DNA from 3 places in the Luteibacter flocculans genome. Region 2 is predicted to be linked to each of the others. Evidence: riboswitches for the same ligand, from Rfam matches in the RefSeq annotation. Region 2 holds a riboswitch; each other region holds the start of a gene.
What was found. Region 2 has a riboswitch for cobalamin ahead of IM816_RS00550 (TonB-dependent receptor domain-containing protein). Riboswitches for the same ligand answer to the same signal wherever they lie in the genome.
Positions count from the first base shown of each region.

Region 1: it holds a riboswitch for cobalamin, as region 2 does, so the genes downstream of both, IM816_RS01365 (ribonucleoside-diphosphate reductase subunit alpha) here and IM816_RS00550 (TonB-dependent receptor domain-containing protein) in region 2, are expected to answer to the same signal.
Region 3: it holds a riboswitch for cobalamin, as region 2 does, so the genes downstream of both, btuB (TonB-dependent vitamin B12 receptor) here and IM816_RS00550 (TonB-dependent receptor domain-containing protein) in region 2, are expected to answer to the same signal.

Region 1 is NZ_CP063231.1:323,688-333,829, forward strand. Features, by position in the region: gene IM816_RS01355 (acyl-CoA thioesterase) at 1-86, opposite strand, end outside; gene IM816_RS01360 (ribonucleotide-diphosphate reductase subunit beta) at 161-1,189, opposite strand; gene IM816_RS01365 (ribonucleoside-diphosphate reductase subunit alpha) at 1,278-3,776, opposite strand; cobalamin riboswitch at 3,944-4,154, opposite strand; gene IM816_RS01370 (response regulator) at 4,316-6,244, shown strand; gene IM816_RS01375 (SDR family oxidoreductase) at 6,263-7,171, opposite strand; gene IM816_RS01380 (alpha-L-rhamnosidase) at 7,274-9,889, shown strand; gene IM816_RS01385 (methyl-accepting chemotaxis protein) at 9,987-10,142, shown strand, end outside.
Region 2 is NZ_CP063231.1:122,846-132,987, reverse strand. Features, by position in the region: gene IM816_RS00570 (DODA-type extradiol aromatic ring-opening family dioxygenase) at 1-454, shown strand, start outside; gene IM816_RS00565 (SDR family NAD(P)-dependent oxidoreductase) at 475-1,251, opposite strand; gene IM816_RS00560 (LysR family transcriptional regulator) at 1,362-2,291, shown strand; gene IM816_RS00555 (efflux RND transporter permease subunit) at 2,299-5,487, opposite strand; gene IM816_RS00550 (TonB-dependent receptor domain-containing protein) at 5,604-7,484, opposite strand; cobalamin riboswitch at 7,621-7,858, opposite strand; gene IM816_RS00545 (TonB-dependent receptor) at 8,108-10,142, shown strand, end outside.
Region 3 is NZ_CP063231.1:360,695-370,836, forward strand. Features, by position in the region: gene mgtA (magnesium-translocating P-type ATPase) at 1-794, shown strand, start outside; gene IM816_RS01485 (hypothetical protein) at 954-1,454, shown strand; gene IM816_RS01490 (diguanylate cyclase) at 1,505-3,337, opposite strand; gene IM816_RS01495 (hypothetical protein) at 3,354-3,647, opposite strand; gene IM816_RS01500 (SAM-dependent methyltransferase) at 3,732-4,532, opposite strand; partial or broken gene IM816_RS01505 (acyltransferase family protein) at 4,674-5,783, shown strand; cobalamin riboswitch at 5,777-6,006, shown strand; gene btuB (TonB-dependent vitamin B12 receptor) at 6,087-8,003, shown strand; gene IM816_RS01515 (hypothetical protein) at 8,031-8,612, shown strand; gene cobO (cob(I)yrinic acid a,c-diamide adenosyltransferase) at 8,636-9,238, shown strand; gene IM816_RS01525 (cobyrinic acid a,c-diamide synthase CobB) at 9,235-10,142, shown strand, end outside.

The DNA of each region.
Region 1 (10,142 bases), 200 kb from region 2:
TGGTTGGTGTGATCCGGGAAGACGATCTCCAGGAGGCGAGCCTCCGTGGGTCGGGCGATGGGAATCATGGCGGCACCGTCATTCATGGTGCCGCCATTGTAGGGCCTGTTTACGCTATTCGCGTGGCAGGCTACGCGACTGAGTCGCCAAGCCCCGGCGCTTAGAACGACTGATCGAAGGCCACTTCGCCCTGCACGCCGACCTGGTACGACGACACGCGGCGCTCGAAGAAGTTGGTCAGCTCCTGCACGTCCTGCAGGTCCATGAAGTCGAACGGGTTCTTTGCGCCATACTTCTTCGGCATGTCGAGCTGGGCCAGGCGCTGGTCGGCGCAGTACTCGAGGTACTGACGCATGTCGTTTACCGACAGCCCGGCCACACCGCCGGAGAGCACGTCCTGGGCGAACTGCGTCTCGCAGGCGATGGCGTCTTCCAGCATCGTTTCCACCTGCTCGCGCATCTCGTCGTCGAAAAGGTCCGGTTCCTGCTCGCGTACGGTGCGCACCACTTCGAAGGCGAAAGCCATGTGGCCCGACTCGTCGCGGAAGACCCAGTTGGTACCCGACGCCAGGCCGTGCAGCAGACCGCGCGAACGCAGGTAGTACACGTAGGCGAAAGCGGCAAAGAAGAACAGTCCTTCGATGCAGGCGGCGAAGCAGATCAGGTTGAGCAGGAACTGCCGGCGGTGCTCGCGCGTCTCCAGGCGATTCAGGTTCTGGATCGACTCGATCCACTTGAAGCAGAACTCGCCCTTCTGCCGGATCGACGGGATGCTCTCGATCGCGGCGAACGCCTTGTTCCGTTCCGCAGGTTCGGGGATATAGGTGTCCAGCAACGTGAGATAGAACTGCACGTGCAGCGCTTCCTCGTACAACTGGCGCGACAGGAACATGCGCGCTTCGGGCGAGTTCACGTGCTGGTAGAGGTTCAGCACGAGGTTGTTCGACACGATCGTGTCGCCCGTGGCGAAGAAGGCGACCAGGCGATGGATGAGGTGCCGGTCGGCATCGGACATCTTCGACTTGAGGTCGGTGACGTCGAGCGAGAAATCCACTTCCTCCACGGTCCACGTATTGCGGATGGCGGCGCGGTACATCTCATAGAACTGCGGGTACTTCATCGGCCGCAGGGTGAGCTCGAAGCCGGGGTCGAGGATGTGGGAGTCGCGAGTGATCGGGGTGGCGGACATCAGGTGCCTCAATGTGGACGAGCGGCGCGCCGTGGCGCGCCAGCGTCGAGAAGGGGTGCGGAGCGGCAGGTGCCGCTCCGCGGGCCGGTTACTGGCAGGCTTCGCAGTATTCGGGGTTTTCGAGCGAGCAGAACACGGCAGCCGTTGCCTGTTCCTGCGCATCGATGGCCGGTGCAGCAGGTGCCGTAGCAGTCGCGCTGACAGTGGTCTTGGCAATGCGGGTGGCCGGACGTGAGCGCAGGTAGTAGGTCGTCTTGATGCCCGCCTTCCAGGCGTACATGTACATCGACGAAAGCTGTCCGATGTTCGGGTTCTCCATGAACAGGTTCAATGACTGGCTCTGGTCGATGTAGGCACCGCGCGCGGCGGCGAGATCGATCAGTGCCTTCTGCGGCAGTTCCCAGGTGGTGCGGTAGACCGCGCGCAGTTCGGCCGGAATGGCGGCGATGCCCTGCACCGAACCCTCGGCGAGCTTGATCTGGTCGCGCACTTCGGCGGTCCACAGTCCAAGAGTCTTCAATTCCTCGACGAGGTAGCGATTCACGACGAGGAAATCGCCGGACAGCGTCTCGCGCTTGAAGAGGTTCGACACCTGCGGCTCGATGCACTCGTAGCAACCGGCGATAGAGGCGATGGTTGCCGTCGGTGCGATGGCGATCAGCAGGGAGTTGCGCAGGCCGGTGGCCTTGATCTTCTCGCGCAGTTCCGCCCAGCGCGCATCGCGCCCGGTCGGCGTGGCCGCCGGCCAGTAGTCGAACTGCAGCTCACCGTTGGCGGCACGCGTTTCCGCAAAGCCCGGATGTGCCCCGTCACGCTCGGCGATCTCGTTGGACATCGACAGGGCGTGGAAATAGATCTCTTCCGCGATGCGCGTGGATATCTCGCGCGCGGCGTCGGAGTCGAACGGGAGACGCAGCTTGAAGAAGACGTCCTGCAGACCCATCACGCCCAGGCCCACCGGGCGCCACTTCATGTTGGCCGTCCGGGCCGTGGCGATCGGATAGAAGTTGAGGTCGATGACGCGGTTCAACTGGCGCACGGCCGTGCGTACGGTGGTGGCCAGCTTGTCGAAATCGAACGCACCGTCGACCACGTGCCGCGCGAGGTTGATCGAGCCGAGGTTGCAGACGGCCGTCTCGTTCGCGTTGGTGACCTCGAGGATTTCCGTGCAGAGGTTCGACAGGTGGATGACGTTCTCGGGGCGCGCCGTCTGGTTGCTGGTGGCGTTCGAGCGGTCCTTGAAGGTCATCCAGCCGTTGCCGGTCTGTGCCAGCGAACGCAGCATGCGTGCGTACAGCTCGCGGGCCTTGATCGTCTTCGCGGCCAGGCCGTCGGCCTCGGCTTTTTCATAGGCGGCGTCGAACGCGGCGCCCCAGGTGTCGACGAAGTGCGGCACGATCTTCGGGTCGAACAGCGACCAGTCGCCGTCGGCTTCGACCCGGCGCATGAACAGATCGGGCACCCAGTTGGCGAGGTTGAGGTTGTGTGTGCGGCGTGCGTCGTCGCCGGTGTTCTCGCGCAATTCGAGGAATTCCTCGATGTCCGCGTGCCACGATTCCAGATACACGCAGGCCGCGCCCTTGCGCTTGCCGCCCTGGTTCACGGCGGCGACGGAGGCGTCCAGCGTCTTCAGCCACGGCACAAGGCCGTTCGAGTGGCCGTTGGTGCCGCGGATCAGCGAGCCGCGCGAGCGGATGCGCGAATAGGCGAGGCCGATGCCGCCCGCGAACTTCGACAACTGGGCCACGTCACCGTACTTGGCGTAGATCGACTCGAGCGCGTCCTGCGGCGAATCCAGCAGAAAGCACGACGACAGCTGCTCGTGCGCGGTGCCGGCGTTGAACAGGGTCGGCGAGCTGGCGAGGTACTCCAGCGAGGAGAGCATGCGGTACAGCTCCAGCGTCTCGGCCACGTCGTTGCCGCCGAGCGCGCAGGCGATGCGCATGAAGAAATATTGCGGCGTCTCGATGACGAAGCGCTTCGTCGGATGACGCAGCAGGTAGCGGTCGTAAACCGTGCGCAGGCCGAAGTACTCGAAGCGTCGCGAGGCGCTGGTGTCCACGGCATCGTTGAGCTTGCGCGCGTTCACCTGCACGAAGTCACGGAGGCGCTCGTTGAGAATGCCCAGCTCGAAGCCGGTGGAGATCGACTGCGAGAACGACTGGATGTCCTGCCCGGACACTTCCTTGTCGATGAAGGCGGCGAGCAGGCGCGCGGCGAGCTGGCCGTATTCCGGCTCCTCGGCAGTCAGCGCGGCGGCCGTGCGGATCGACAGCTGGTCGAGTTCCTGTGTGGTGGCGCCGTCATAGAGGCCGCCGATCGTCTTCAGCGCGACGCGCATCGGGTCCACGGCGTAAAGGCCGTCGGCGCTGCGGGTGACCGCGCGCACGATCTTGTTCACGTCGACGACTTCCTGGCCGCCGTTGCGCTTCGTCACGCGCATCTGGCCGGGGTTGTGCGGCGGGGTCAGGGCAAAGGCCGGTGGCGGCTCGTTGCGATAGCCAGCGGCGGGCGCGTTGCCGGTCGCGGGCGGGGTGGTGGTGACGGCGTCGGCCGTCTCGGTGCGCTCGTGCGCGGCGGAATCCATCGTGGTCATGTGTGGCGTGCCCCAGGGCCAGGTTCAAACTCCCGTTCCCTCGGACGGGGCTCGAAGCGGTTCAGGCCAACGGGAAAAAAGCCGGGACGGAGCCTGCCCAGGGCGGCTCCGGTCCGCGACGCGCTTCCCCGCGGAAGCCGTCACCACAATCGGCACCGATGAGGCACCGACCGCTGGCAGGTCTTCGGACTCGTGGACGAGGGCCCGGAGGCCCGCCTACCCATCGCTTCCCAGTCGCTGAGGACCAGTGCATTCAGACGGGGTCGTTTCCACTTACCGCTGCGGGGCAGTTCCGGATTTGCACCGGATTCCCTATTAAGTCCGACGGGCAGTCGCGCCTCTCCGGACACCAGCGGGCACACGATATAGCCGGCGGGGCGAGGGGTCAACACAAGATGTTGGGTCTGGCGCAGGTATCTGATCGGATTCGTAATCGAGCGCGAAGAGGATGTGAAGATCGTCTACACAATCGGATCTTGCGAGCAACGATAAACTCCCGTCTTTCCTCCCTCACGCACCCGCCAGGCTCGATGCCATCTTCCTTTGCGCTGCAGGATCATGCACTGATCTCCCGGTCGTTCGATGCCGTTCCCTACGGCATCGTCGCCCTTTCCACCGCCGGGGAGCTCCTGTACGCGAATGCGTGGGCGGCCGCTCGGTTGCCCTCGGACGATTTCCTCGCCGTATGGGGTGACGAGACCCGGAAACGGATCGTCGATGCCTTTTCGCGATCCGTAGATGAGGGCCTCGCCACGCTGGAGGTCGCCTCGGCCGACGGCACGCCCTGGCGCCTGTCCGTGGAGCCGTGGCGCGGCGGTACGGACGCCGAGCCGGTGCTGATGGTGTCGCTGCTGCCGACCCGGAGCGACGGCGAGCCCGTGGACTTCGCGCTCGGTCTGACCCAGGACCAGCTACGCCAAGCGCAGAAGATGGACGCGATCGGCAAGCTGACCGGTGGCGTGGCGCACGATTTCAATAACCTGCTCCAGGTGATCAGCGGCAACCTGCAGCTGCTGAGCGCCGACGTGGCGGGCAACGCCCGCGCGGAACGCCGCGTGGCGAACGCCATGGCCGGCGTCACCCGCGGCACCAAGCTCGCCGCTCAGTTGCTCGCTTTCGGTCGGCGCCAGCCGCTGGCCCCGAAGGTGGTGAACATCGGCCGCTTCGTCCGCGACATGGACGAACTCCTTCGCCGCGCGCTGGGTGAGGCGATCGAGGTGGAGACCGTGGTGGCCGGCGGCCTGTGGAACACGCTGGTCGATCCGGGCAACGTCGAGAACGCGCTGCTCAATCTCGCGCTCAATGCACGCGACGCGATGGAAGGGCGCGGCAAGCTGACCATCGAGGCCGGCAACGCGCTGCTCGACGCTACCTACGCCGCGGCACACGGCGACCTGCGTCCGGGCCAGTACGTCATGATCGCGGTCACCGATACCGGCACCGGCATTCCCGCCGAGATCATCGACCAGGTATTCGAGCCGTTCTTCACGACCAAGCCGGAAGGCCGCGGCACCGGCCTTGGCCTGTCGATGGTCTATGGCTTCGTGAAGCAGTCCGGCGGCCACGTGAAGATCTACAGCGAGCCGGGTCATGGCACGACGGTGAAGATCTACCTGCCGCGCTCGACGCAGAGCGAGGACCGGGTGGTCGACATTGAGGAGGAAGGCGTGCGCGGTGGCGACGAGACCATCCTGGTGGTGGAGGACGACGACGCCGTGCGCGAGACCGTCGTCGCCATGCTGGGCGACCTCGGCTATCGCGTGCTCAAGGCACGTGACGCGGAAAGTGCATTGTCGATCATCGAGAGCGGCATCGCGATCGATCTGCTGTTCACCGACGTGGTGATGCCCGGTCCGTTGCGCAGCCCCGAGCTGGCGCGCAAGGCCGCCGAACGGCAGCCAGGTATCGGCGTCCTGTTCACCTCGGGCTACACGGAAAACGCCATCGTGCATGGCGGCCGCCTCGATGAGGGCGTGGAGCTGCTGAGCAAGCCTTACACCCGCGACCAACTCGCGCGACGCGTGCGCAACGTGCTGGCGACGCGCCTGCGGCGTACGCAGGATGCGCTGCCGATGGCGTCGGCTACCGCGACGCCGGTGCCGCCGCCGATGCGAGTGCTGGTGGTCGAAGACGATGCGCTGATCCGCATGTCGATCTGCGAAATGCTGGAAAGTCGCGGACACATGGCCTTCGAAGCTGGCGACGGCCATGAAGCGCTGCGTGTGTATAACGCGCAGCCAATCGACGTGCTACTGGCCGACGTCGGCTTGCCAGGCATGAACGGCGTGGAAGTCGCGGATCGGTTGCGGGAGCAACAGCCTGAGCTTCCGGTGCTGTATGCCACCGGCGATCACACCGCCAATGGCATACAGCGCGACGAACGCACCGCGATCCTGGTGAAGCCCTACGGTGTCGCCGACCTGATGGATGCGATCGGGCGGATTACGCGGGCCACCTAGCCCTTCGTCTGGCGCGGGTCAGGGAAGCATGTTGCCGCCGGTGACGCCGTAGGTTTCACCGGTGATGAAGCTCGCTTCCTGGCTCGCCAGCAGCACGTAGAGCGGTGCGCACTCCACCGGCTGGCCCGGCCGGCCGAGCGGTACGTTCTTGCCGAACTCCACCACCTTCTCCTGCGGCTGGCCGCCGCTCGGCTGCAGTGGCGTCCATACCGGACCCGGTGCCACCGCGTTCACACGAATGCCCTTGTCGGCGGCCTGCTTCGCCAACGCCTTGGTGAAGGCGACGATAGCCGCCTTGGTCGGCGCGTAGTCGAGCAGGATGTCCGACGGCTGATAGGCCTGGATCGACGCCGTGTTGACGATGGCGGCGCCCGGCGGCATGTGCGGCATGGCGGCCTTGGTCAGCCAGAACAACGCGAAGACGTTGGTGCGGAAGGTGGCCTGGAACGATTCGCTGTCCAGTTCGTCGATCGACTTCGAATACTGCTGGCGTCCCGCGACATTGGCGAGGATGTCGAGGCCGCCCAACTCCTTCACGGTCTTGGCGACCAGCTCGTTGCAGAACGCCTCGTTCTGGAGATCGCCCGGTATGCCGACGATCTTGCTGCCTTCGGCGCGGAGGAGCGCGATGACTTCGTCGGCGTCCTTCTGCTCCGAGGGCAGATAGTTGATGACCACCTCGGCACCTTCGCGCGCGAACGCGATCGCGGCAGCACGTCCGATGCCGGAGTCACCGCCGGTCACCAGCGCCTTGCGGCCATGCAGGCGGCCGTTGCCGTGATAGCTGGTCTCGCCGTGATCTGGCCTCGGTACCATCTCCTTCGCCAGGCCGGGTGCCGGCTGCGGCTGCTTCGAGAAGTCCGGTTGCGGATACTGCGTGCGGGGATCTTGCATGGCGTACGGATCGTGGTTGGCGGCGTGAGCCATGGGGGCGGTCTCTCGTGGGAAGGGTCTCTCCTGTTTACGCAGCGAAACGTCCATGTCCCGTCCACGCGATGTCATGCCCCGTACGCATGACAGTCAGATTTCATGCGTGTCATGCCGGCGTTCTTGCGCGCTATGCTCGGCTATCTGGCTCGCACCGAGGTCGTCACGTTGCTCCTGCGTCTCTTTGCCGCCTGCGCTTGGCTCGCCGTCGTCCCTGTTGCGAACGCCGCGATAACGCTCGCCACGCCACGGGTGGAGCGCGCCGAATCACCCACGTATGTGGATGTGAAGCAGCCGCGATTTTCGTGGGTGGTCCGGAGCGATGCGCCGGGTACCGTGCAGATCGGTTACCGCCTGGTCGTGTCACGTAACGGAAGCACGGTGTGGGACAGCGGCGAGGTGAACGACCCGCGTCCATTCGACATCGCCTACGCCGGGGCACCCCTGTCGCCTGGCGAACGTTACGACTGGCGCGTCGACGTTCGCACCTCGGACGGAAGCGCCGAGGTCTCCTCGCACTTCGATACGGCGCTCGATGAGGCCGCGTGGCACGACGTCCGCTGGATCGGCAAGCGTGACGACACGCTTCCTGCGCCGCTGTTGCGCAAGACGTTCCGGATCGACGGGCCCGTGAAACGCGCGACGCTCTACGTTGCCGCAGGCGGCTACGCGGACATGGCGATCGATGGGCGCCCGGTGAGCGACGCCGTGCTCTCGCCGGGCTTCACCGACTACGACAAACGTGTCGAGGTCGTGGCGACGGATGTCTCGTTGTCGCCTGGCACGCACGTGCTCGGTGCCGAACTCGGCCGCGGCTTCTACGGCCTGACCAATCCGAACGTCTGGCATTGGGAACGTGCACCGTGGCACGGCAAGCCGCGCCTGCGTGCGTTGCTGCGCATCCGCTACGCCGATGGCCGTGTGTCCGACATGGTCAGCGACGCGAGCTGGCAGGTGGCCGACGGGCCGACGCGGCTCGACGATCTCTATGGTGGCGAAATCTACGACGCACGCTTTGTGCGTCCGGATGCGTGGGCACCGGCCAGCGAACTGCCCGCGCCGCGCGGCAAACTCGTCGCGCAGACAGAACAGCCAGTCCGCGTTATCGATACGCTCGCGGCCACGGAAGTGACCGAGCCCGTACCGGGCACCTATGTGTTCGCCTTCCCACGCGTGATCGCCGGCTGGGCCACGTTCGATGTGAGTGGGCCGTCGGGGACGACCGTCGTTGCACGCTATGGCGAAAAGCTGCTTGCCGACGGTACCGTCGATGCGCGCGATGAACACCATTACTTCAAGAACGGCTTCCAGACCGATCGAATGATCCTCGCGGGGGAGCGCATTCGCTGGCATCCGCGCTTCTCGTACAAAGGCTTTCGCTACGTGCAGGTGGATGGATGGCCGGGAGGCAAGCCCCGCCTCGATGCGGTGACCGCGCAAGTGGTGCATACGGACATCGCCATCACCGGCCAGTTCGACAGCGACCAGCCCTTGCTCAACTGGATTCACCACGCCACGGTCGACACCATCCTCAACAACCTGCACAGCATTCCCACCGATACGCCGATGTACGAGAAGAACGGTTGGACGGGCGACGGCATGCTGGGCACGGAAATGTTCCTGCGCAATCTGGACGCGGATCGCCTGCTCGCGAAATGGCTGCGCGACATCGCCGATACGCGCGGTACCGACGGTGCACCCTTGCTCATTGCGCCGAACCCTGGCTGGGGTCATGTGCGCGCACCTACCTGGCATGCCGCCTACGTCTTCATTCCATGGTGGTTGTGGTTGTACGAAGGCGATCGACGTCCCATGGAAGAACATATCGAAGGGATCGCTCGTTACGTTGCGATGGAAGACGCGCGTTCGCCCGCCGGTATCGCGGACACGGAGCTTGGCGATTGGGTGAGCCCGGAGACCGACCCGGCTGGTGAGAATGCACCCGAGGACAAGCGCGTGGCGGCGACCGCGTATCTCTATGGCATGCAGCGGCGCACCGCGGACATGCTGCGCGTGCTCGGCGACGACGCCAGGGCGACGACGTTCGATGCACGCGCGGAGGTCGTCAAGAAGGCTTTCAATGCACGCTTTCTCGATCGAAGCCAGGCCCGCTACCGGGGCGAAGGCGACCGAGGGTATCGCCAGGCGCACAACCTGCTGGCGCTGTCATTCGGTCTGGTGCCGGATGATCTCATCACGCGTGTAGCGGCAGGCGTCGCGGCAGATGCGAGGGGGCGCGGCGATCACCTGGACACCGGCGCGCTGGCGACCAAGGTGCTCCTGCCCTTCCTCACGGCGACCGGCCACGCCGACGAAGCCTGGGCGATTGCCACGCAGACTACGTTTCCCAGTTGGGGATTCTGGCGTGCGAACGGCGCCACCAGCCTTTGGGAGCACTGGAAGCTTGCCTCGCGCTCGCGAGGGCACTACTTCCTCGGCACGATCGACGACTGGCTTTATGCCGACGTGGCCGGATTGCGCCCGCTGGCGCCGGGCTGGCAGCGCTTCGAAGTGCGGCCGAAGCTCACTGCCTTTCTGGGGCGCGCGTCGGCGTCGGTCGTGACGCCCTACGGCGAGGCATCCGTGGCCTGGCGCAAAGTGGCCGGCAGGATCGAGGCGGACGTCGTCGTGCCGGTGGGTGCGGAAGCGGTGGTCGGCTTGCCTGGCGGTCCGGACACCGTGATGGGCTCCGGTCGCCACCACCTAAGCCTTCACTAAGAAAGATCAAGGTAAGTCCCCGGTTCACAAGGCTTTCGTAAAGTCCTGCGTGTCACGGCCGTTACAACGCCTACGGGGTACTCACGGGGTAGCGGCAATGTCGGCGATAGAAAACTGGTTCGGGCGCACGCGGCTGAATACGCGGGTGTGGATGGTCATGGCGGTCGTCGTGCTGGGGCTCTTGTCGCAGACGATCATGTCGGCCGTCGACAGCCGTAAGGTGCAGATGCGCGAACTGCAGGACACACTCGAA
Region 2 (10,142 bases):
TCTCGACCATGGCGCGTGGGTGCCGCTACGTTACCTGCGGCCGGATGCCGATACGCCGGTCATCCAGGTGTCCATGCCGCACAACCTCGACACGCGCGGTGCGTTGCGCCTGGGGCGTGTGCTGGCTGGGTTGCGCGAGCGCGGCATCGTCGTTATGGGCTCGGGTAGCCTCACGCACAACCTGCACGAGGTGCGGCGCGATGGTGACGTAGCAGCTTATGCCCGTGAATTCGCTGGCTGGGTACGCAAGGCCGTAATGGCGGGCGATGTGGATGCGCTGCTGGATTATCGAACCAACGCCCCGAGCGCCTTGCGCGCCCATCCGACCGAGGAACACTTCCTGCCGTTGCTGGTAGCCGCCGGCGCCGGGATGGGCGACGTGCCCATGGCGATCGACGGCGGTATTACCTACGGCGTGCTGTCGATGGACTGCTTCGCCTGGGGCGTCGCGTAAGCGACGCCCCGAGTGCGCCATCAGATCTGCGCCTGACCGCCGTCCACGAAGAGCTCTACGCCGGTGATGTAGCTGGCGTCGTCGGAGGCCAGGAACGACACCGCCTTCGCGACTTCGTCCGGCTCGCCGGTGCGGCCCAGCGGCGTCACGCTCGCCACATAGTCCGAGTACTCGGCGATCTGCTGGTCGCTCATGCCCAGCTCGCTCTTGTAACCTGGGGTGACCACCGTGCCCGGCGCGACCACGTTGACGCGGATGTTGCGTCCCTTGAGGTCGTTGGACCAGGTGCGAGCGAAGGAGCGCACCGCGGCTTTCGTCGCCGCATAGACGCCAAAGGCGGGCGCACCCTTGATCGACACCATGGAGCCGTTCAGCACGATCGCCGAACCCGGGCCCATCAATTCGATCGCCTTCTGCACCGTGAACAGCGTGCCTTTGACGTTGATGTCGAAGTACTTGTCGAACTGCGCTTCGGTGATCTGGCCGAGCGGCGCGAACTCGCCGCCGCCCGCATTGGCGAAGAGGATGTCCAGGCGACCACTCTTTTCGCGGATGGTGGCGAAGATGCGATCGAGATCCTGCATGTTGGCAATGTCGCCCTGGATCGCGGTCACACCCAGGCGCGCGGCCACAGCGTCCAGCTCGGCCTGGCGGCGGCCGGTGATGTACACGGTAGCGCCTTCGCGCATCAGGCGTTCGGCGGTGGCGAGGCCAAGGCCCGAACTGCCGCCGGTCACAAGGGCGATCTTGCCGGCGTGGCGGGTCGCATGGATCTTGCTGGTGTCGAGGGAAGTCATGGGAATCTCCGGGGAGGCCGCGGCGCGGCCGATGGACGCCACTCTAGTTATTCGCGACTGGTGGATAAATAATCTGCTTTCGATTTCTTCATTCATAGGAAGAAACAATCATGGATCGCCTCCTCGCCATCCGGGTTTTCGACCGCCTGGTGGAAACCGGCGGCTTCGGAAGGGCCGCTGACGCGCTGCAAATGCCCAAGTCGACGGTCACCAAGTTGATCCAGGGCCTCGAACGTGATCTGGGCGTGCGCCTGCTGGACCGCACCACCCGGCGCGTGACGGTGACGGCCGAAGGCGCTGCGTACTACGAGCACACGCGACGCTGGCTGGCCGACCTGGATGATTTCGAGACCGCGCTGAACGCCGGGCGGGGTTTGCCCACCGGCAATCTGCGCGTGGATACCGGCGGTTCCGTCGCCGCAGGGCTCATCCTGCCGGTGCTGCCCGAGTTCCGCGCGCGCTATCCCGGGATCCGGGTGCAGTTGGGCGTTACCGATCGCACCGTGGACCTCGTAAGCGAGGGCATCGACTGCGCCATCCGCAGCACGGGCGACGACCCCAGCCTGGTCACGCGGCAGATCGCCTCGCTGCGCTGGGCGTTTACCGCATCGCCCGCGTATCTCGCGCAACGCGGCGCGCCCACAACGCCGGACGATATCCTGCGCGACGGGCACGACGTGATCGGTTACTTCTCTGCACGAACCGGTCGTGCGTTGCCGCTGCGCTTTCGTGTCGATGACCAGGACGTGTCGATCGACGCGCCAGCCGCCGTCCAGGTGAACGAGAGCAACGCTCACACCGCTTCCGTACTGGCTGGCCTGGGCCTGGCGCAGACGCTGGCCTTCAGCACCGACCCTTACGTGAAAAGCGGCCAACTTGTCTCGCTGCTGCCCGATATGCAGCCGCCGCCGCTTCCGGTGTTTCTGGTCTACCCACCGGAGCGGCGGAACAACGCGCGACTGCGCGCGTTCCTGGATTGGATCTCGGAGGCCTTGCCGGCGCAGGCGGCCGGCATCGAGATACCGACGAAAGCCGCCTAGCGAAACATCACGCGTGGCGGGGCGTGAGCGATCCAGCCCGCGCTTTCTCGCGCGCCTTGCGAATCTTCAACCAGCGCTTGTACCGGCGCTTGAGCTTGCGGCGGTATTTGCGTTCCTTGCGGTCGTGATTCCACAGATAGATGGCCGGCGTGCTCAGCAGCGTGAGCAACTGCGACACCAGCAACCCGCCGACGATGGCGATACCGAGCGGGCGACGCATTTCCGAACCGACGCCGAAGCCGATGGCGAGCGGCAACGCCGCACCCATCGCCACGAGCGTCGTCATCGTGATCGGGCGGAAGCGCACCAGCGCGGCCTGGCGAATCGCCTCCACCGGCGACATGCCCTGCTCCCGCTGCGCCACCAGGGCGAAATCGACCATGAGGATCGCGTTCTTCTTCACGATGCCGATCAACAGCAACACAGCGATGATCGCCATTAGCGTGAGCTGCGTCTGCGTGATGAGCATCGCCAGGAACGCGCCCGCGCCCGCCGCCGGCAGCGTGGAGATGATCGTCAGCGGGTGACCGAGGCTCTCGTAGAGAATGCCGAGCACGATGTACACCGCGAGAATCGCACCGATCAGCAGCACCATGCCGTTGGATTGCGCATCGCGCAGGCGCTGGTTGGCGCCTGTGAAATCCATCCGGATACCTTCGGGCAGGTTGATGGCGCGCACCGCCTGCTCTACCAGCGTATTGCCCTTGTCCGCCGTGATCTTCGGCGCGAGGTTGTACGTGATGTCTGCCGACTCCAACTGGTTCTGGTGCGTGACTGCGCTGGGTACCGCCACGGGTGCGATCTTCGCCACCGCGGACAGCGGAATCATCTTGCCCACCTCGTTCTTTACGTAGGTGTTGAGCAAGGCATCAGGGCTGAGGGTCTGCGCCGCGGCAGCGGTCAGCACCACCCAGTACTGGTTGATATCGGAATAGATGATCGACACCTGGCGTTGGCCGAAGGCGTTGAACAACGCGGAATCGATCATGCCCATGCCGATTTGGAGACGACCCGCGGCGTCGCGGTCTACCTTCACCATCTGTTGCTTGCCAACGATGTCGAAGTCGCTGCCGACGTCACGGAACTCCTTCATCTTGCGCATCTGACGTACGAGTTTCAGCGTCCATGGTTGGAGATCTTCGCCACTGGTGCTGATCAACTGGAACGAGTACTGCCCGCGGTTGCTGTTGCCGCCTCCGCCGCCGAGGAACTGCACGGGGTTCATGAAGACCTGCACGTTGGAGATCTTCTCGTACTCCTTGCCGAGCCGATCCATGATCTCCTTCAGCGATTCCCGGCGTTCGCCGGGACCGCTGCCCTTGGGTTTCAGGTCCACGAACATCAGGCCCTGATTGCCCACGGCGCCGCCGTTGTCACCGCCGAGAATGGTGGACACATCGGCAACCGTGCTGTCCTTCTGCAGGACCTCGGCCACCTGGAGCAGGCGCCGGGTCATCTCATCGGGAGAGATGTTCGCATCCGCGCTGACCTGCAACTGCAGCATGCCCGTGTCTTCGTCGGGCATGAAGTTGCCGCCGGCCGTCTTCACCACGGCGATGGCGAGCACCACGGTCGCCACGAGCAGAATCAACGGCTGCCAGCGCATCAGGCGGCGATGCCGCATCGCCCAGTCGAGCCCGCGCTGGTACAGGCGAAGAAAGCCGCGGTCGAAACGTTCCAGCGCCAGCTCCCAGCGCGAGGGCTTGCGGTCCGGTGCGTCGTGTTTCAGGTAATGCGCGCACAACGCGGGAGTCAGCGTCAGCGACACCACCGCGGAAATAAGCACCGCCGCGGCAAGCGTTACGGAGAACTCGCGCAGCAGCTTGGTGATCATGTTGTTGCCGAACAGCAACGGCGCGAATACGGCCACGAGCGACAGCGTGATGGAGATCACCGTGAAGCCGATCTCGCGCACACCTTCCAGCGCGGCCTCCATAGGCTTCGCGCCATTTTCCATGTGGCGAACGATGTTCTCGATGACCACGATGGCGTCGTCCACGACGAAGCCGATGCACAGCACCAGCGCCATGAGCGACAGCGTGTTCAGCGTGTACCCCAGCGACCACATCACCACGAACGCGCCCGCGAGCGACAACGGCACGCTGAGCGTGGCGATCATTGTCGGCCCCATCCGGCGCAGAAACACCAGCATCACCAGCACGACCATGACGATACTGATCATCAAGGCCACTTTGACCTCGTGCAGTGCCGACTGCGTGGTCTGGGTGAGATCGAAGATGGGCGTGACTTCCGCATCGGCGGGCAGCAGCGAGCGGAACCGCGGCAACGCCTGGCGGATGGCTTCCGCCGTGGCAATCGAGTTGGCTTCCGGCCGCTTGCTGATCTGCATGGTGACCGAGCGCTCGCCCTGGAACCACGCCTTCTGGTATTGGTCCTGCTGGCCGCTGTACACCTTGGCGATGTCGGAGAGCCGCACCGGGACGTTGTTGCGTACGGCGATGAGGATCTTGCCGAAGTCCTCGGGGCTGCGCAGGCCGTCGTTGGCGATCACCGTCATCTGTGAGTCGCCGTCGGAGAGCACACCCTGCGGCGAGTTCACATTGGCGGCCTGCAGTGCATTCGACACGTCGTTTGCGGTGAGCCCCTTCGACGAAAGGGCGTTGGTATCCAACTCGATACGGACCGCGTGCGGCGTACCGCCGAAGATCTGCACGCGCGATACGCCGTCGATCTGCGCGACCGCCGGCCGGATCAGCGTGTCGACCACGTCGTAGAGCTTGTCGGGTGGCATCGTTTTCGAGGTAAGCGCGACGAGCAGGACGGGGATCTGGCCCGTATCGAACTTGAAGTACTGCGGCGGCGACGGCATGCCGGCCGGCAAATCCGCGGCGGCGGCGTTGATGGCGGCCTGCACGTCGCGCGCGGCAGCGTCCGTCGAGCGGTTCATATCGAAGCGGATACGTACGAACCCTGCGCCTTCCGTACTGTTCGAGTACATCTGGTCCACGCCCGGGATCTGCCCCAGGTGTCGCTCAAGGGGCGCGATCACGGTGGACGCCATCGTCTGCGCGCTGGCGCCAGGCATCTGCGTCTGGACAAACACCGCCGGCACCTCGATCGAAGGCAACGCGGCAACGCCCAGCAACATATAGGCGATGGCACCGGCCAGGGTCAGCCCCGCGGCAAGCAGCGAGGTACCGATGGGCCGGCGGATGAAGGGAGCAAAAAAGTTCACGGCACGTCCTGTGTTCGCGGGAAGGTACCCCGCGCCCGCGGACTTTATGACGTCCCGCGCGTTTCGTCGCGTGTGCCTTTAGTGGGGCCCCTGCCGGAAGACAGGGGTTCCCGGTTTCAGTGTGCGGGCGCGTAGCGCAGGGTCAGATAGTAGGTGCGACCCAGCTGGTTGTAATAGGCCGCCGTCTCGTAGCGCTTGTCGGCGAGGTTGGCGACGCGGCCCTGCACGCTCCAGTCGGCATCGACGTGCCATGTCGCGCGGAGGTCGGCGGTGGCGTAACCGCCCAGCCGGCGCGTGTTGGCGGCGTCGTCGAAGCTGTGGCCGGCCGCGTTGAGCGAGCCGCCCAGCGTGAATGCGCCCAGGTCCTTGTCCAGGTCCACGCGGGCGGTGCGTTCCGGGCGACGCGCGAGCAGGTTGCCGTCCTGGCTTCCGCCGTCGCGGTTCTTCGGCTGTTGGAGCGTGACGTAGCCGCGCACATGCCAGCCATCGACGTCCGCACCCACCTGCCCCTCGATGCCACGGATGCGTGCCTTGCTCACGTTGATCGGCAGGAAGTTGGCATCGAAGCCGATGAGGTCGTTCACGGTGGCCTGGTAGGCGTTCACCGCCCAGTTCCAGATCCCGGGACGCGCAGACAGCCCGATCTCGGCAGTACGCGAGGTTTCCGGATTCAGATTGACGGGCGCGCCGTACGGATAGAACTCGTCATTAAAGGTTGGCGCGTGGAAGGCGGTGCCATAGGACGCCGTGAGCTTCATGCCGTTGTCGAAGCGGAAACCATAGGCCGCCGAACCGGTGGTGTGGTTGCCGAACTGGGTGTTGTGGTCGTGACGGACCGAAAGCTGGAGTTCGTGGGCGCCAAACAGACCCTGGTACAGGGCGAAGATGCCTGTGTTGTTGCGCGAGTCGGCCAGGTAGTCGGTATCGCTCTTCAACGTTTCCTGCTGGTAGTCGACACCGGCCGTCAGGGTCTGGCCTGCGGCGAGGGTCACGTCGTTCTGCCAGGACGCCTGATTGCGCTTGGAGTAGAGATAGCCCACCCGCGCCTTGTCCACGCCGTAGTTCACGAAGTCGAGCGTCTTGTCGGCGCCATTGAGGTAATTGTCGGCGCGGTCCTGGTTCTGGCCGAGCGCGAGCGACATGCGCCACGCCGGCATCACGTCGAAAGCCAGCTTCCCACCGGCCACCTGCTGGGAGCGGCGCGTGAAGTTCTGGAAGTCGCCGTCGTACTCGATGTCGCCCTTGCTGCGCAGCCAGCTACCGGTGAGCTCGGTGCCATCGTCCCAGCGATAGCCGCCCGACAAGGCGCCGTTATACATGCGCGAGGCATCGTGATCCGGCTCGTCGGTGAAGCAGCCCGCCATGGCCTCCGCGGCGCCGACGCGGCAAGCGTTGATCCCGGCCGTGTATTGCCCGCCAAGGCTGGCGTTGTACCAGCCGTGCTGGCCGCCACCGGAAATGCCGGCCTGCCCCGCGGTATAGCCGTGGCTACCGCCCGTGACGGACAGCGTCGGGGTCGGCGCCTCACCGGTCTGGCCGTGGCGGGTGAAGATCTGGATAACGCCGCCAATGGCGTCAGATCCATACAGTGTCGAACGCGGACCGCGCACGATCTCGATGTGGTCGATCTGCTCCACGGGAAGCTGCTCATAGGCTGGCAGACCGGCACCCACCGTGCCGACGCGCACGCCGTCCACCAGCACCAGCGTGTGCGACGAATTGGTGCCGCGCATGAACAACGAGGTCTGCTGGCCGATGCCGCCGGTGTTCGCGATCGCCACGCCGGGCAGGCCAACGAGAAGATCCTGCACGCTCACCGGCTGCAGCCGCTCGATGTCCTCGCGGGTGATGAGGGTGACCGGTGCCAGCACCTCGTCCAGCGGCGTGGGTGCACGGTTGGCGGTCACCACCACCGGATCGAGCCGGTCGGGCGCGTCGGCGGCATGGGCCATCGTCATCGTGGACAAAAGCGCCGCCGCGAGCAGGGTCTTCTTCATGGAACGTCTTCCTTTCGCCGCAAAGCGGCTCATGCAGGCAATCGGAGGACGTGCGACGAACGGCAAACGGGAGGGAACCCGGCGGCTGTCCGGATCCGCCCTCCGCGAATCGATCGAAACAGGGACGCCCGCCGGGGTGGCGGGTCGACATCGGGCCGGTCTCCGGACTCGCGTCAGCCATCGACGATGGCCGGACCCGGTGCCTTCCCGCTCGCGCAGTGGCGTCTTACCGAGTCCGCGAACGGGCAATGCCCGCCTGGACGCATACCGTTGCGGGGGCAGTGCCGGCCTTGTCCTACGAAAGAACGCACCGGCTTCCCGTTTAATCCACGCCAACCACCGTCGGCGCGGACACCCGAACGGGGCGGATGGTAGCCGGCAAGTGCTTGTTTGTCACGACAAATTTAATTTTTGCTTAACACAGGGTTGACCATCGCAAAATAATTCGATTACAAGCGAAAGGAATTGCTGTCGGGCGCGCGGTATGGCGCAACGGGAGGCATGGCCTACGAAGCCGCGTCCGGGGGGACCGGTGGAGCGGGGCGATGAGACAGCAATACCGCCGGAGCTCGGCTCGCACCTTCGCAGCCGGCTTTCTTGCTTTTCCTCGGGGAGACAAACACATGCAGGCCTCCAACGTTCGCAATGGCGCCATTCGGCGCACCGCCTTGTGCACCGCCCTCGCCTTCTGCTTCGCCAGTGGCGCCGTGCTCGCCCAGTCCAATGCTTCCGGTGTCGTGTTCGGCCGCGTCGCGCAGCCGGACGGCGCCGTCGTCCATCTCGAAAACCTGGATACGGGTCTGACCCGCGACGTCGGCGTGGATGCCGATGGGCGCTACCGCGCCAGCTCGCTGCCGGTCGGCCGCTACAAGGTATCGGTCCAGCGCGGCGGTCAGGTCGCGGAAAGCCGCGACAACGTGCAGGTGAACCTCGGCGGCGGCGTGGACGTGTCCTTCGGCGGCGCAGCGACTGCTTCTGCAACTTCCGCGCAGAACCTGGAAGGCGTGCAGGTCACCGGCAACGTCCTCCCCGCGATCGACGTGTCCCAGGTCGACTCGCGCACCGTACTTACCTCGGAACAGTTGCAGAAGCTGCCTCTCGCACGCGACGTGACAGCGGCCGCGCTGCTCGCGCCGGGCGTCATTTCCGGCGACAGCCGCTACGGTAACGTCGCCTCGTTCGGCGGTTCGTCGGCGTCCGAGAACCAGTACTACATCAACGGCTATGCGGTGACCAACGCGCTCACCGGCCTGGGCTTCACCAGCCTGCCCTACGACGCGATCGACCAGCAACAGATCTTCACCGGTGGTTACGGTGCGGAATACGGTCGCTCGACTGGCGGCGTGATCAACATCGTGACCAAGCGCGGCGGCAACACCTGGAAGGGCGGCGTCGGCATGTACATCCAGCCGAACGGCGCACGCCAGTCGCCACGCAATATCTATCGCACCAACGGCCAGCTGTACCAGAACCGCGGCGACAACGAGCGCAGCGACACCCAGTACACCGCCTACATCAGCGGTCCGCTGATCAAGGACAAGCTGTTCCTGTTCGCTGCGGGCGACTTCACCCGCACCGATACCAAGTCCACCAGCAGCATTCTGGCCCCGCAGCGTACGAACCAGACGCAGAAGGCCACGAAGTGGATGGGCAAGATCGACTGGAACATCACCGACAACCATCTGCTCGAAGTCACCGGCATCGGCGACAAGACCAACACCGAACGCAGCGTCTACGCGTACGACTACGACACGCGCAGCCGCGGTGCGTATCTCGGCACCGACAATCTCAAGAACTTCGATGCGGGCGCGGGCTCGGCACCGGGCGGTGACGTCTACATCGGCAAGTACACGGGCTACATCACCGACGACCTGACCATCAACGCGCTGTACGGTCACACCACCACGAAGCACGAGCGCGATCTTGGCTACGCCGGTTCGTCGAACTGCCCGTGGATCACGGACAACCGTCGCGGCATCGCCAATCCGATTACCGGCTGCGGCCTCGTCAACGGCACGGTGCTGAATGCCGGTGCCAAGGACAAGACGCACGGCTGGCGTCTCGACGTGGAATACCGCGCGGGCGATCACGATCTGCGCGTCGGTGTGGACAACCAGACGCTCGAATCGACCTCCGGCAACATCTACGAAGGCGGCTACCGCTGGGTCTATCGCAATGCGGGCACAGTCACGGGCCGTCCCGACATCGTGCCGCCGCCCGGTACCACGTACGTCGCGGAAAAGCGTCTCTTCGAAACCGGCGCAAGCGTGAAGACCGAACAGGAAGCGCAGTACATCGAAGACCACTGGCAGGTCACCGATCGCTGGATGGTGTACCTCGGCCTGCGCAACGAGCAGTTCAAGAACTTGAATGGCGACGGCGAGACCTATGTGAAGCAGCGTCATCAGCTTGCGCCACGCCTCGGTGCGACCTGGGACGTGTTCGGCGACTCCACGTTCAAGATCTACGCGAACGCCGGCCGCTATCACCTCGCCATTCCGTCCAACGTCGCGATCCGCGGCGCGTCGGCATCCACGTACTACAGCGAGTACTACACCTATAGCGGCGTGGCTGCCAACGGCGAGCCGACCGGCCTGACCCAGCTCGGCAGCCGCGCGTACCTCAACGGCGAGGACGGCACGACGCCCGATCCGAAGA
Region 3 (10,142 bases), 240 kb from region 2:
TGGGCTTCCTGGGCGACGGCATCAACGACGCCCCGGCGCTGCGCGAGGCCGACGTCGGCATTTCGGTGGATACCGCCACCGACATTGCCAAAGAGTCCGCCGACATCATCCTGCTCGAAAAGAACCTGATGGTGCTTGAGGAAGGTGTGGTCGAAGGCCGCGTCACCTTCGGCAACATCATGAAGTACATCAAGATGACGGCCAGCTCGAACTTCGGCAACGTGTTCAGCGTGCTGGTGGCGAGCGCGTTCCTTCCGTTCTTGCCGATGCTGCCCTTGCAGATCCTCGTGCAGAACCTGCTTTACGATCTGTCGCAGCTCTCGATTCCATTCGACCGCATGGACGACGAATATCTGCGCCAGCCGCGCAAGTGGGACGCGGGCGACATCGGTCGCTTCATGGTGTGGATCGGCCCGGTCAGTTCGGTGTTCGACATCACCACGTTCTGGCTGATGTGGCACGTGTTCGGCGCCAACGGCCCTGAGCACCAGTCGCTGTTCCAATCGGGCTGGTTCATCGAAGGCCTGCTCTCGCAGACCCTCGTGGTGCACATGATCCGCACGCGGCGCATTCCGTTCCTGCGCAGCATGGCGTCGGCGCCGGTGCTGGCGCTCACGGGCGCGATCATGGTGGTGGGCATGCTCATTCCGTTCAGCACGCTGGGTGCGCGCATCGGCATGCAGCCGTTGCCGGGCATCTATTTCGCCTGGCTGGCGCTGACGCTGGTGAGCTACTGCATCCTGACCCAGGTAATGAAGACGATCTACATCCGGCGTTACGGCCGCTGGCTGTAACGCGGGAAGGTGCGACATTCGGGCAGGGACGGCGACGACGCGTTGCCGTTCCTACCCCTCGCCAGGCGCGATCGCCACAGGCCCGAACGGGCAGCGCGGGACATACGCGCTGAGGCCACGAGCGTTTCATAGGTGCTCCCCAACCACGGAGTCACCACGATGCTTCGATCCACCTTGGCCGCTGCGCTTTTCGTTCTCCCGGCCGCTGCTTTCGCACAACCGACCACCACCACCGATCCGGCCCCGGCGCCCGTGCGCTACGTGGATGCCCTCGACTGGCCGACCCGTGACGCCGGCACGGCGTCGTTCGGCGAGGCCGAAGACCGTCTCAACATGGCCTTCGATCGCCTCTGCGGCGACACATTCTGCGAAGGCGATTACTCCAACCTGACGCCGCTGCAGCTCAGCTGCTCGGTGGACGCTACCAAGGCCACGCTGAAGCAGTGCCTGTGGGTGTTTGCCGGCAGCCATGCCTCCGTGAACCCGAAGTCGGGCGCCGTGCAGGCCACGGCCAAGCTGTTCAAGTGCAAGCTGCTGCTGGCGAAGGACACGCCGGTGGATGCGTTCTATGAGGTCATGACCGGCGGCGATCCGCTCAACGACAAGCTGCCCATGACCAATCACTCGGTCTACGACGGTCTGCTCGGCTGCCTGTGGTGATGTGAGTAAGGTGGCTTCCGCATTGCGCGGGAGCCACCATTTCACGGGGATCAGGGGCTCGCCATCCGGACAGGTGTCGCATGGTCCACGGCATCGATCTGTTCCGCTTCCTGCGGTCGTTCCTGCGGCGCTTCCTCGGGCATGGCGATCACGACGCGATCGCGACCGTTGGCCTTGCCCCGATAAAGCGCTTCGTCCGCCACGATCAACAGGCGGTCCAGGTCCGCGCCGTGCCGCAACGTGCAGGCGACGCCGAAGCTCGCCGTGACACGTGCTGTCGAAGGACCGCCGGCCGGTGGTGCAGCGATGGCCGAACGGATCATCTCGGCGCGCTTGGCACCGCTCGCCTCATCGGTGAAGGGCAGCAGGATCGCGAATTCCTCACCGCCGAGGCGGCCGAAGACGTCGTGCTGGAGCAGGTGATCGCGGCATTCCGCCACCACACGAAGAAGGACCCAGTCGCCTTCCGAATGCCCGTAGGTGTCGTTGACGAGCTTGAAGTGGTCGAGGTCGAACAGGATGAGGCACGAGGGTGTCCCGTTCCTTCCCGCCGCCTGCAAGGCTTGCGTGGCTTCATCGACGAAGTGCTGGCGGTTGCAGATGCCGGTGAGGCTGTCGCGCCGGGCCATGCGCATGAATCGAAGCTGCGCGCGCTTGGTACGAACCAGCCATAGCGCAATGGCGGCAAGAACGGTGAGCAGCAGTGCGATATACAGGCGACTGGTCTCCATGGCGCGCCGATCGACTTCGCGCTGCAGGTGCAGGATCTGGTTCTGCCGGTCCAGTGCATCGGCTTCCATGCGGCTGGACGCCACCTGTTGCTTCACCACCTGGTAGGCGATGGCGCGTGCGGTCACGTCATTCAGATAGCCCTTGTCGACCTGCATGTAGCGTTCGAGCCACTGCGTGGCCATCTGGAAGTCGCCGTGGCGTCGCGCCACGAGGTACAGCGTATGCAGGGCACTTGCGAGAGGCTCGGAGTACTCGCCCGGCACCGCGCTGTCGACAGCCGCATGCGCGTACTTCTCTGCGGCTTCCACCTCGCCCAGTTCCCAGTGTCCGCGCGCGAGTAGCGACTCGACCTGCGACGTCAGACTTGGATATTGATCGTGCAATACCGACGCGTAGTGCTTCTCCAGCAGCGACACCGCGTCCTGTGGTCGGCCGTCGGCGATCGCGCTCTCTGCCACGTCGGTGCGCAAGGCATTGGCGATGAGCTTCTCGCCAGCCGCCTCGCAGTCGGCGACGCCCTGCACGTAGCGCGGATCGCTGCCGACGATACGCTTGCCACGATACAGCGCATGCAACTTGATATACGTGCCCTTGCACGCACTCGCGTTGGCGGGCGTGTTCTGGATCATCCGTTCGGCATAGTCGGCGGCCAGGTCGTACTGGCCGGCCGTGGTCAACATCTGCGCCGCCTCGCCAAGCCCTTGCAGCAACGCCTGCGGGTCATTCACGTCCGGCAGTGTGTCCGTCAGTTCGCTGAGGCGCGAGAACGCATCCTGATAGCGATGGCCGATGCCCAGGATGTTGATCAGCGTGGCCGTGGCGCGGAAACGCAGGGTCTTGTCCGACGAACTGCCGACGACGGATTCCAGCAAGGGAATGGCCGCCTCGTAATCGCCGGCATAGGCCACCTGCCACGCTTCGAGATAGTGCAGATGCTCCCGTTGCTTTTCCGTCAGCGACGCCGCGTCCTGGCTCAACCGTGCCAGTGTCGTGACAAAAGCCGAATGGTCCGAGGTCTTGGTCGCATCCGCCTGGGCGAGGGTGGTCGTCGCATCCTCGCCCGGCTTCAACTGGGCCACAGCCATGCTGGCGTACGACGCCAGCAACAACGCCACCGCACACAGCGAGAGCCGGTGGCGAATGTGGCCCACGAACCTCATCTCACGCCTAGGCGCTGTGCGCGAGCGCGGACTTTTCCGCACCGTCGTTGTCCGGCGCTTCTTTCTTCTCCTTCTCCTGCTCCTGGTTCGGATCTTCCTTCTCACGGTCGAGCTGGATGCTGTAGTAAGTGCCCGGCGCCACGCGTTCGCGCAGCGTGTCTTCGTCAGCCGCGAGAATGGCGGCGGCGAGTTCACCGTCGACGTTCGCCTCGGCAAGTTCGCGTGCCAGTGCTTCGGTCCCCGCGTCGCGGAGGTCGGCCTCGGCGCCCATGCGCGCCAGGAAATCGATTACGTTCGACATGTCTTCCCCTATTGGATGACGCCGGAACACCTCCCCAGGTGACCATGCGCGCGCCGATCATAGCGCGCCCGCGGGCTCGGTCCGTTAAGGCGCTTCCGATGCTGCAAATTCGGCCAGACGCGCGCGTATGGCGAGGTCGGGTTCCAGCGGCGTGCAGGGGGGGATCGCCAGCGTATCCGGCATGCCGAGCGAGGCGTCCTGCACACTGCCGAGTGGCATGCGTTCGATCCGCGGCGTCTGGAAGGGCAGGGTGGCGGCGCGGTAGATCACCACCTCGTGGGTGGGCGGGTAATGGCGACTCAGGACCTCGACCAGCACGGCGAGACGACGGGGCTCGGTGTCGAAGCGTCCGCCGCTCAGGTCGCCGGCAATGCCGACCTGCCAGAGCACCAGCCATGCGGAGGTATCGACCGAGCGCCGATACAACATGAACTGGGTGGCTTCGAAGTGCTGGCAGCCCGTTCGGCCGGGGTCCAGGCCAAGGTCCGCGTAGAGGCAGTCCTCGGACGAGATGCCCGGCTCCATCCGCGCCACATAGCCCTCCGCGCGTGCTCGCGCTACCGCCTCGTGCGGTGCCTGCGCGAAGACGCCGGGATGACCATAGAACACGCCGCACACGCGTCGTCCTGCACGCACCTCGGTCAGCATCGCCTCGACCATGTCCCGGTATGTCGCCTGCCGTGGCTTCGCCTCGGCGTAGAACGGCTGAAGACTGCGAACGTCGGGGTGCAGACGGCGTACCCACTGCTCCACGACGCCATCGGATACTCCGGCGAAGACCACGTCTGCCGCCGTGATCTGGCTCCGCGCGATCGGCGTCAGGTGCGAGCCGAGCATCATGCCCAGGCCCACGCATGTCAGCGTGCCGGCGGTCGCTGCCGTCATGGTGTTCTCCCCCTTGGTTCTCAGCCGCGATGGTAGCGCTCGCCGGAGGCCGCCGCCCGGAAAACGCCATGCCTCGGTCACGGATGGCGCAGGGGATGAGCGCAGCATGGCCCGACCGTTCACAGGGGAGCAGGTTCGATCATGCAGCGTACGCCCGGTCTCGATACCTTGCGCGCCATCGCCATCGTCTGGGTGATGCTATTCCACAGCTATCTGCTCGGCGGCCTGGGTACCGGCTTTGCGACGCTCGAACACGCCGGGTGGATGGGCGTCGATCTCTTCTTCGTGCTCAGCGGTTACCTGATCGGCTCGCAGGTGCTGCGTTCGCTGCATGCCACCGGCACGCTGGACCTTGGCGACTTCTATCGGCGTCGCGCCGTACGCATTCTACCGGCGTTCTTTGTCGTACTCGCCATCTATGTGGCCTTGCCGGGATGGCGCGAGACGCCGGGCATGCAACCGCTGTGGCAGTTCCCGACCTTCACCTTCAACCTGCTGTTCGACAACCCGGAAAACTACGCCTTCTCGCACGTGTGGTCGCTGTGCGTGGAAGAGCATTTCTACCTCGTGTTCCCTCTGCTTGCCCTGGCGCTCGCACGCCGTGCGTCGGTCGGCGCGTTCGTGGCGATCTGTCTCGCCGTTGTGGTGGGTGGCATGCTCCTGCGTGCCTGGCTCTGGTCGAGCCAACTGGCCCCCGCGCTGGTGGGTGACGGCGACGGTGCCGGCCTGCCTTACCTGCGTTATCTCTACTACCCGACATGGTCGCGCCTCGATGGGCTCGTGGCCGGTGTGGCACTCGCAGCGACGGGTGTCTTCCGGCCCGCCATGATCGCGCGCCTTCGCGCGCACGCGACGGCGCTGCTTGCGTGCGGTCTGCTGGTGCTCGGCGCCATGCTCGTTCTGTTCGACGGCGCGCGCATGGACTTCTGGCCGTGCGTGGTCGGCTATCCCGCACTCGCCCTTGGCATGGCGTTGCTTGTGGCAGCGGCCAGTGGCGATACGTGGCTGGCGCGCCTGGAGGTGCCGGGTGCCGGGTGGCTTGCACGCGCCTCGTACAGCCTCTACCTGTGCCACAAGCTTGTCTTCACGCTCGTCCAGACGGCTTTGGACGGCCATCTGGCGGACTATCGCTTCCTGCGTTTCGCCATCTATGCCGTCGCGACACTCGCCGGAGGCGCCTTGCTGCACTACGCGATAGAGCGCCCGTTCCTGCGCTGGCGTGACCGTTTCGCGAAACGTTCCGCTACACTGTCGCCGCCCAAGGTGATCCGAGGCGGCAGCGCCGCGGATTGAAACGGGAATCCGGTGACGCGCGGTTCGACACATCGCGCCATTCCGGAGCTGCCCCCGCAACGGTAGGCGAGTAAACGGTCGGCATCGAAGCCACTGTGCCCTTGAGGCATGGGAAGGCGCCGCCCCGCAGGCATGGCCTGCGCTCGTGAGCCCGGAGACCGGCCTCGTGGTACACCGGACAGGCGGAGGGCCATGTCGTGGGTGGCCGTCGAGTTCTGCCGCCGGCAATCCCCACCTATCCCTGCACTTGTCCCCGCCATCATGCCGCGCGGGTTGGCGCGGTTCGCAGGGAGTCATCACGTGTCGTTTCGTTTCCGCCGCCTCGCGCTTGCCATCGCGGTAGCTTTCGTCGTGCCTGCCGTCGCCGTTGCCGACGAGGCCTCCACCGATCTCGACCAGGTCGTCGTCACCGCCAGCCGCACCGATCAGGGACTCACCCAGGTGCTTGCTGCGTCGACCGTCATCGACCGTGCGGAGATCGAGCAGCGCCAGCCGCGCTCGCTCGCCGATCTGTTGCGCGGCACGCCCGGCGTCTCCATCGCCAACAACGGCGGTCCCGGCAAGGCCACATCGGTGTTCATGCGCGGCACCGAAGCCGATCACGTGCTCGTGCTGGTGGATGGCGTGCGGGTGGGCTCGGTCACGTCCGGCACGGCTGCCTTCCAGGACATTCCCGTCGATCAGATCGAGCGGATCGAAATCGTGCGCGGCCCTTACTCCAGTCTCTACGGCTCCGATGCGCTCGGTGGCGTCATCCAGATCTTCACCCGTCACCCGCAAGGCAGCTTCGTACCGCAGGCATCGATTGGCGTGGGCAGCGACAACACGTTGCGTGGCGCGGTCGGCTTTGCCGGTCGCGGTGCCAACGGCTGGTATGCAGTCGAGGCCAATCACGACCAGACCGATGGCATCAATGCATGCCGCGGCAGGCCCAGCCCCGGCGGTGGCGGTTGCTTCACCTACGAGCCGGATCGCGACGGTTATCGCAACAATGCGCTGTCGCTCAAGGGCGGCTGGCGCTTCGACGAACAATGGGATGCGGACGCCAATGCCACGCGCAGTGAAGGCCGCAATCACTACGACGGCACCAACAGCAACTTCGCCGCGTCGGCCACGCAGGTGCTCGGCAGCCGCGTGCGCTACAAGCCCGCGCAGGACGTGCTGTTGACGGCAAGCCTCGGGCGCAGCGAAGACCTTTCCACCGACGAGAAGGACGGTGTCTACGCCGATACCTTCAACACGCACCGCGATCTCGCCTCGATCCAGGCCGATCTCGGCCGCATCGGCGGTGCCATGGGCCTTACGACGGTGGGCTTCGACTGGCAGCGCGACCGCGTCGTTGGCAGCACCGACTATCTCGTCGATGCGCGGCGCAACCATGCTCTGTTCGCGCAGTGGCAACAGGAGTTCGGCGCAAACTCGATCCAGGCGAGCCTCCGCCGCGACGAGAACAGCCAGTTCGGCGGCAAGACCACGGGCAGTTTGCAATACGGCTACGCGCTGACGAACACCTTGCAGGTGACCGGCAGCTACGGCACGGCATTCAAGGCCCCCACGTTCAACGATCTCTACTATCCCGACTACGGCAACCCCGATCTGCGTCCCGAAACCTCGCGCAACGTCGAATTGGGCCTGCGCGGCACGCCGGGCTGGGGGCATTGGTCGATCAACGCGTTCCAGAACCGCATCGATCACCTCATCGTGTTCGACGCGAGCCTTACGGGGCCGCTGTTCCCCTTCGGTGGTGCGAACAACGTCGATCGCTCGCGCATCCGTGGCGTGGAACTCGCTGGCGACACGACGCTGGGCGACTGGCGGCTCGCGGGCAATGCCACGTGGTTGCAGCCCGAGGACGATAGCGATGATGCGAATCACGGCAACCTTCTGCCGCGTCGCGCGCGCCGCACGGCACGGGTGGACGTCGATCGCTCGGTCGGTGCGCTGAGCGTCGGGGCGAGCGTGTTCACCTCCGGGTATCGCTACGACGACACGAGCAACCTGCACCGGCTCGGCGGCTACACGCTCACCGATCTTCGCCTGGCGTATGCGTTTGCGACGGCCTGGAAGGTCGAGCTGTCCGCAAACAACGTGTTCGATCGCCATTACGAGACCGCCCGCTACTTCAACCAGCCTGGCCGTAACTGGCTGCTCACGCTGCGCTACCAACCCCGTTCGTAATCCTCCATGCCACTGCGAGGTTCCACCATGAAACCGCTGTCCCGCCCGATGTTCGCGGCCGTTGCCGCTCTGTTCGCCGTGGTCATGATCGGCACGCGCTTCCATCACTTCGGCGATGCGTTGCACTTGCCCGACGCATCGATGGCACTGTTCTTTCTCGGTGGCATCTATCTGCGCAAGCACCTGGCCTTCGTCGCCTTCGTCGTGCTTTCCGTTTTGGTGGACTGGTATTCGGTGAGCTATGCAGGTGTCAGCGACTTCTGCATTACCGTGGCCTATGCATTCATGCCGCTGGCCTACGCGGTGCTCTGGTACGCAGGCCGCCTGCTGGCGCCTCGCTACGACGGTTCGCTGCGCTCGCACGCGCTGGTGTTCGCTGGGCTGCTGGTGAGTGCAACGCTGTCTTATGCAGTCTCCAACGGTGCCTTCTACTGGCTCGGTGGGCGCTATACGGCACCGCACATGGCGGAGTACGTCCAGCGCTTCGCTCAGTGGGCACCGCTGTTCGTGCGTGCGGCAGCCGGGTACGTGCTGGTGGCCCAGGTGATCCAGGCACTCGTGTTCCGCTTCGTGCCCGGTCAGCGTGGGCAGCGTACGGCGCAGGCATGAACGAGACGACGCCCTGGGCCGCCATGGACGACGAGGCGCGCCACCGCGACCGCATGCGCCGCAAGAAGGAGCTGATCGATCGCCGCATCGCACGTGCGACGATCGATCGCGGCGTCCTTGTGGTGAACACCGGCAATGGCAAAGGCAAGAGCTCGTCGGGCTTCGGCATGCTGGCGCGATCGCTCGGGCACGGGTTCCGCTGCGGCGTGGTGCAATTCATCAAGGGCAGTTTTTCGACGGGCGAGGAAGCCTTCTTCCGCGTGTTCGAAGATGGCCCCTTGAGCTATCACGTGATGGGCGAGGGCTATACGTGGGAGACCCAGGACAAGGCGCGCGACATCGCCGCCGCTATGGCGGCCTGGGAAGTCGCGGAGGGCATGTTGAGCGATGCGAGCATGGATTTCGTGCTGCTGGACGAGTTGAACATCGCCTTGGTGAAGGGCTATGTCCCGCTCGATCGCGTGCTGGCGGTACTCCTCGCGAGACCGTCGCAGCAGCACGTGGTCATCACGGGGCGCGGTGCGCCGGATGAACTGATCGCGCTGGCCGATACCGTGACGGAGATGCGCGTGATCAAGCACGCGTATCAAGCGGGTATCCGTGCGCAGAAGGGGATCGAGCTATGAGTCGCCACTGCCCCGCGCTGTTCGTGTCCGCGCCGGCCTCCGGGCAGGGCAAGACCAGCGTCACTGCTGCCCTGGCACGCGCGCATGCACGTCAGGGCAAGCGGGTGCGGGTGTTCAAGACGGGCCCCGACTTCCTCGATCCCACCATCCTGGCGCGCGCCAGTGGCGAGCCCGTGTATCAATTGGACCCCTGGATGGGCGGGGACGATGACGTGCGTGCGCGCCTGTACGAGGCCGCCGGTGATGCCGACCTGATTCTGGTCGAAGGCGTGATGGGTCTCTTCGACGGTTCGCCGTCGAGCGCGGATCTCGCCATCGCGTTCGGTCTGCCAGTTCTCGCGGTGATCGACGGTAGCGCCATGGCGCAGACCTTCGGGGCGCTGGCACACGGACTGGCGACGTATCGACCGTCACTTCGCCTGAGCGGCGTGCTCGCCAATCGCGTCGGCAGTCCGTATCACGCCGGCTTGCTGCGGGACAGCTTGCCTGCCGATATCGACTGGTACGGCGCGTTGCCGCGTGATGCCGCGTTGACCTTGCCGGAACGTCACCTCGGCCTCGTGGCTGCCGCGGAGCTGGACGACCTCGACGCCCGGCTGGATGCGTTGGCCGATGTCTGGGAGGCGCAGGATCGTGTCGCGCTTCCGCCACCCGTGACCTTCGATGACGTCGCGCTGCCGGCATCGCGCGTGCGTCTCGATGGGGTGCGCATCGCGGTCGCGCAGGATGCGGCGTTTGCCTTTCTGTATCCGGCGAACATCGATTTGCTCCGCGAGGCCGGTGCGGAGCTGCTCTTCTTCTCGCCGCTCGCGGGCGATCCGTTGCCGGCGTGCGACGCGGTCTGGTTGCCGGGCGGCTACCCGGAACTGCACATCGACACATTGGCGGCACGCGACGATCTTCG